One region of the Granulicella pectinivorans genome, then DNA from elsewhere that is predicted to be linked to it. Evidence: riboswitches for the same ligand, from Rfam matches in the RefSeq annotation. Region 1 holds a riboswitch; the other holds the start of a gene.
The links. A riboswitch is a leader RNA that binds a small molecule or an ion and turns the genes downstream of it on or off. The one in region 1 is predicted to bind cobalamin.
Positions count from the first base shown of each region.

Region 2: it holds a riboswitch for cobalamin, as region 1 does, so the genes downstream of both, BM400_RS16515 (cobyrinic acid a,c-diamide synthase CobB) here and BM400_RS14380 (ribonucleoside-diphosphate reductase subunit alpha) in region 1, are expected to answer to the same signal.

Region 1 is NZ_FOZL01000001.1:3,628,732-3,631,940, reverse strand. Features, by position in the region: gene hpt (hypoxanthine phosphoribosyltransferase) at 1-330, opposite strand, end outside; gene BM400_RS14385 (prolipoprotein diacylglyceryl transferase) at 451-1,311, shown strand; cobalamin riboswitch at 1,539-1,727, shown strand; gene BM400_RS14380 (ribonucleoside-diphosphate reductase subunit alpha) at 1,826-3,209, shown strand, end outside.
Region 2 is NZ_FOZL01000001.1:4,112,743-4,115,951, forward strand. Features, by position in the region: gene BM400_RS16510 (ABC transporter substrate-binding protein) at 1-8, opposite strand, end outside; gene BM400_RS16515 (cobyrinic acid a,c-diamide synthase CobB) at 5-1,402, opposite strand; cobalamin riboswitch at 1,575-1,752, opposite strand; gene BM400_RS16520 (glycerate kinase type-2 family protein) at 1,877-3,193, shown strand.

The DNA.
Region 1 (3,209 bases):
GACCAGGATGACGTGCTTGCCCTCGATGGGGTTGTCGATGTCCTTGATGAGCTTGACGGCTCCGGAGGAGACACGGGCGCGGCCGTAGCTGGAGACGGCGACGAAGTCGAAGGTGTTGTCGACCTGGATGGAGCGGGCAAGGTCGGCAAGGAAGATGGCCGCGCCCTTGAGCACTCCGATAAGGACGATGGGTTGGCCGTTCTTCGTGAGGCCGGCGTAGTCCGCGGTGATCTGGTCGCCGATGGCCTTGACGCGAGCGGCGATCTGCTCGGTGGAGAAGAGGACTTCCATGACGGAGGGGGACGGGAAGGAGGGGGTCGTCGTTGCCATAAGGTACTAGCGTATCGCGGATTGGGCTGTGGGAGAACAGTGCTTAAGTCTTGGGTCCCGGCGTCTGGCGCGCTTCGGTATACTTGGGTGCTGGGGCTTTCGGCCCCTTTTGCGAGGGTTATGTATCCGTTTATCAATCTGGGACCGCTACATCTGGGGACGTTTGGGCTGCTGTTGTGGCTGGCGGCCGTGGTGGCGGGGATCGTGCTGCACAAGAACTTTATCCGCAATGGCGTGGACGCCGATGCGCTGAGCATCGTGACGCTGGTGACGATCATGGGCGTGCTGGGCGCGAAGACGTGGCACGAGCTGCAGGATGTCCATGCGCTGGTGGCGGAGATGAAGCAGATTGCGCTGCCCGGCTGGTCCCACCCGATGGAGGTGCTGCTGGGCTTCCTGAAGTACCTCCAGGGCGGGTTCGCGTGGTTTGGCGGACTGGTCTTCGGCATCGGCTGGCTGATGTGGGAAGGCCGGCAGGCTCGTCCGGAAGGTCGGACCAGTTGGGCCGCCGCCGTAAGGATGTTGGACCTCGCCGCTCCAGCGGCAGCCATCGGCTACGGCGTAGGCCGCATCGGATGTCTCACCTCGGGCGATGGAGACTACGGGATCAATACGACGCTGCCGTGGGGTGTGCACATGGCGAAGGACGCGCTGGTGCCTCCGACGCCGCCGGACGCGCTGGTGCAGCCTACTCCGGTGTACGAGTTTCTGTTTGCGCTGCTGATTGGCTGGTTCTTGTGGAGGCTGGGCAAGAAGATGCTGCCTCTGGGATGGCTGACCGGGCTTTACCTGGTGCTGAGCGGCATCGGTCGGTTCCTGGTCGAGTTCGTCCGGGTGAACCCCAAGCTGTATTGGGGCATGAGCAACGCGCAGTTGGCCGCTCTGGTGAGCGTTCTGGCCGGGGTCCTGGTGATGATCGTGGCAAAGGTGAAGCATCAAGAGGTGCTGCCGGCGATCCCCGACGAGGCCGTGGCGGGATAGGGTTTGCGGATAAAAAGAAGACGCCAACCGTGGTCGGACTTCTCCCTGGTAAGGGTGTTAGTTTGTGCCGCAGCAAACAAGCCCACCCAACCCGCAGAAGCTATACCAACAACCCCAAATGACCGCATGGATTCCTTTGGGGGGATTGTAGCCCTTTGGTGCGGGTGTTGTCGGCTGTGCCGAGATATCCACAATTGGTAGTTGCTCTCCAGGTGGGGTCGCAAGCTATAGTGGGTTTATTCCATGGTCACTCCTTCGCGGAGTGTGAAAAGGGAATCCGGTGAAAGTCCGGAACTGCCCCGCAGCGGTAAGCAGGTACGAAAGCCCAAGATGACACTGGAGTTTTGCTCTGGGAAGTCCGGCGATTAGGTCCGATCCTGCAAAGTCCGAAGACCTGCCATCGAAACATTCGCTAGCGCCTCCGAGGGGAGGCGAGGTGGCAGCGTACTTTTGTCCTTCGCGGAGGACGACCCGCTGTTTTCTCGCACGCTTCAGAGGCCAAGGAGATTTATCCATGGCCGCATCCGCAACACACGATTTTGGGACCCTTCCTCCCCCTGCCTCCATACACTCCTCGACGTCCGCCACGCCTGATTTTCAGGTGATTGGCCGCAGCGGGAGTCTCTCCGGTTTCGATCCAAGCCGGATCTCGATTGCGATTACGAAGGCCTTTCTGGCGGTTGAAGGGAATGCCGCAAGTGAGTCGCGGCGCATCCACGAGGCTGTCGATGGGCTGACTCGGCAGATTGTCGAGACGCTGACGCGTCGGGCGGGCGTGGCACGGGCGATCCACATTGAAGATATTCAGGACCAGGTCGAATTGGCGCTGATGCGCTCGGGCGAGCACAAGATCGCGCGGGCGTACGTGCTGTACCGCGCGGAGCGCATGCAGGAACGTCGCAAGCGCGAGGAGGTGGGTGCGGCCCCGGCGCAGCCTCGGCTGAACGTGAAGCTGCAGGATGGGCGGACAGAGCCACTGGATGAGGCAGCGCTGCGGCAGGTGGTGGCGACGGCGTGCGACGGGCTCGATGGTGTATCGGTCGATGCCGTGATGGCGGAGGTACATCGGAACCTTTATGACGGCATTCTGCTGCATGAGTTGGGGCTCGCGCAGACGATGGCGGCGCGTGCGCTGGTGGAGCAGGAGCCCAACTACGCGTACGTAAGTGCGCGACTGCTGCTGAACGGATTGCGTGATGAAGCCCTGGGGTTTGTGCTGCCAGAGGTGGTAAGCGGGTCCCAGCGGCAGATCGATCTGCGCTACGACGAGTACTTCCCGGAGTACATCAAACTGGCGATCAAGCTGGAGATCTTGGATAAGGAACTGGGGGCGTTCGACTTGGTGCGGCTGGCGGCTGCGTTGAAGCCTGAGCGCGACCGGAACTTTCAGTTTCTGGGGCTGCAGACGCTGTATGACCGGTATTTTCTGCATCGGGACCGGATTCGGTTCGAGCTACCGCAGGCGTTCTTCATGCGGGTTGCGATGGGGCTGGCTGTGCGAGAGATCGACCGGGATGCCAGGGCGATCGAGTTCTATGAGCTGCTGTCGTCCTTCGACTTCATGTGCTCGACGCCTACGCTGTTCAACGCGGGTACGCTACGGCCGCAGCTTTCATCGTGCTTTTTGACGACGATCCCGGACGATCTGGATGGGATCTTCAAGTCGATCAAGGACAATGCGTTGCTCTCGAAGTATGCGGGTGGCCTGGGCAACGACTGGAGCGCGGTGCGTGGCCTAGGGGCGCATATCCGCGGGACGAATGGTGAGTCGCAGGGGTTGGTTCCGTTTCTGAAGGTGGCGAACGATACGGCAATCGCGGTGAACCAGGGAGGCAAGCGGAAGGGAGCGGTGTGCGGGTATCTGGAGACGTGGCACATCGACATCGAGGAGTTCCTGG
Region 2 (3,209 bases), 480 kb from region 1:
GATTTCACGCGGTCACCATCGTGTTGGTTCGAGCGGTTATGGCGGCTTCAACGAAGTTTGCCGCGATGTTGCCGTTGGTGCGGAAGTGGATGTGGATGTAACTTGCGAGGACGTTGCGGTCTGCGGTGCCAAAGCCTTCCAGCTCCTGTTTGCTCGCAAGAGAGTAGGAGATGCGGTAGGCCTTCGACAGCGTCGAACGATCGACGTCGGACGTGACGTCGGAGTGATGGAAGCTATGGCCGCGAAAAGTCGTTCCGGCAGGCCCCAAGAGGCAATCGTGGAGCAACTCGACGGTGACGTAGCCGAAACGGACGAGACGTTGGGTCATCGCAAAGGTGAGGGGAAGCAAGCCCGCGAAGGAGATAGAACGACCGTCTTTCAGACGCAACGATTCGCCAAGATAGATCATGCCGCCGCACTCCGCGTAGATGGGTTTGCCTGTGGCGGCAAATGCACGGATCGCCATCAACATTAAGTGATTGTCGCTGAGGGAGTCTGCGTGCAGCTCCGGATAGCCGCCACCGAGGTACAGGGCGTCGAGGTTGGGTGGAAGGGCTCGATCGTGGAGTGGGCTGAAGGGAACAATCTCCGCTCCGGCTTGGCGGAGGAGATCGAAGTTGTCCTCGTAGTAGAAGCTGAAGGCCTCATCGCGGGCTACTCCGATACGGACTTGCGCGGCGGGGGCGGGCGTCGAAGCGAATGCTTCGAATTGCATGCCGCACTGCAGGGTGAGCAGAGCATCGAGATCGAGGTGGGTTTCGGCCAACTGCGCCAGCGTGTCCAGCCGTTGCGCGTTGTGCGCGGCGGACTGCTCTTCCGCTGTCTGCAATCCGAGATGGCGTTCCGCAATGGCGATGGCCGGTTCGCGTGGAAGCCATCCGAGCAGAGGCGTGGCGCAGCGAGAGTGAATGGCCGCCTTCAACATGTGGAAGTGACGGTCGCTCGCTACGCGGTTCAGGATGACGCCGGCGATGTTGAGTTGCGGATCGAAGAGTTCGAAGCCGAGGACGACGGCGGCGATGCTGCGCGCGCTCTTTCCGGCGTCCAGGACGAGGACGACGGGGAGTTGAAGGAGGCGTGCGATCTCCGCGCTGCTGCCTGCGTCTGAGGCTCCGTCCTTGCCGTCGAAGAGGCCCATCATGCCTTCGACGATCACTGCATCCGCGCCTTGGGAGGCCGAGGCGAAGACTGCGCGGTTGCTCTCGTGGTCGAGCATCCAGGTGTCTAGATTGCGGGAGGGCCGGCCGGAGGCCAGGGTCTGATGGCCGGTGTCGAGGAAGTCCGGGCCGCCCTTGAAGGGCTGCACGATGAGTCCACGTTTTCTAAAGGCGGCGATGAGAGCGAGGGTCACGGTCGTCTTGCCGACGCCGCTCGACGTGCCCGCGATGAGAAATCCCGTCATGACGCAGGGGTTCCTTTCGCGTTCAGCGTGTCGCGCCGTGTGACAACGGATATGACCATGAAGACTCCCAGACCTGGGAGAGGATGTTCGATGAAGAGACAACGGTTCCAGAGACTGGAAACTCCACGCAATGTAGAGACGAGGCCATTGCGACTCCACCTCCCCTCGGAGGCGCGTGCGATTGTCTCTGGCAGGTCTTCGGACTTGCAGGCTACCTACTTGCCCGGTTTCTCAGCCATGAGGCCAATACCTGTTGGGCGTTCGTTCCTGCTTACCGCTGCGGGGCAGTTCCGGATTCTCACCGGATTCCCATTTTCACTCTTTCGAGCACCAGAGATTACTTGAAGTTTAGCATCCCCAGGCACCCATGGAGCGGGGGGAACGTCGAGCTGCGGGCTCGTCAGAGCGTGTGTTCGATGTTTCTTCGGCACCGACGCGACAGGTTCGTTGCTGCGTGCTAAGAATGGATACCGTATGAATCATGACGCTGCCGCCATCTTCCACACCACGCTTGCGACCCTTGATGTCGGGGAAGCGGTTCGAGACGCACTCTCGGTAAGCGCCGATGCGTTGACCGTCACAGGCCGCACTCTTCGGGTTGCCGAGCTGGACCACATTGTGGTCCTCTCGATCGGGAAGGCCGGGGCAACGATGTTCGAGGCGGCTCGCGAGGCACTCGCACCCACGCTGCTGCCGATTCAGGCGCTGGTCGTCACGCCGGAGGCGACACTTCCCACCTCTGCGGGGGTCACCGTCCTGCATGGGGCGCACCCTTCGCCGGATAAGGTCTCCCGGCAGGCGGCCGAGGCTGCTCTGGCTCTGCTCCGCACGGCTGATGCCAGGACGCTTGTCCTGTTTCTCATCAGCGGGGGTGCCTCCTCGATGTTTGAATTGCCGCTCGATCCCACGATCCGCATCGATGACGTCGCCGACTTTTACAAGGCGTTGGTGGCCTCTGGCCTGCCCATCGAGAAGATCAACATCATCCGGAAACATTTCTCGGCGGTCAAGGGAGGGCGGCTCGCCGTAGCTGCGGCAGGTGCGGCCGCGCAGGTCACTCTACTCGTCTCCGATGTGCCCGCGCATGCGCTGAACGCGGTCGCCTCCGGGCCGTCGATGCCGGATCCGTCGACGCTGGCGGACGCGCGTGCTCTTCTCGGAGGACTGTCTTCGCCTCTCCCTGATGCCGTTGCGGCGTGCTTCGCCGATCCTGCTCTTCCCGAGACGCCCAAAGATACGGACGGCGTCTTCGCCAGAGCCACCTTCGAGGCCATCCTTTCGAGCGAGCAACTGGCGGCACGCGCCGCGGACGCCGCACGCGCGCTCGGCTACACCGTGCTCTTCGATTCTTCGTGTGACGACCATCCCTATCGGCACGCGGCAGACTATCTGCTCGGACGGGCGACGGAACACGCGTTGCAATATGAGAAAGCCTGCCTGATCTCTGTGGGTGAGGTAGTGGTCACGGTGGACGGCCCAGCCGGCCGGGGGGGACGGAACCAGCAATTTGCGCTGTATTGTGCCGGAGAGCTGGCTCGCCGTGCGCTCCCCTTGACGCTCCTCAGCGCCGGGTCCGATGGCATCGACGGCCATAGTCCCGCGGCCGGAGCCGTCGTCGACCGTACGACGTGGCAGCGCGCCGCAGCCGCAGGTTTCGATCCTGTTCTGGCGCTCAGAAGCTTCGATGCCTACCCCCTTTTCGACGCATTGGGCGACACGCTGATGACCGGTCCCACTGGGAACAATCTTCGCGACCTGCGCGTCTTTCTGAGTGACCGCAATGTGGGGTAAAGCTTTTCACTCCGTT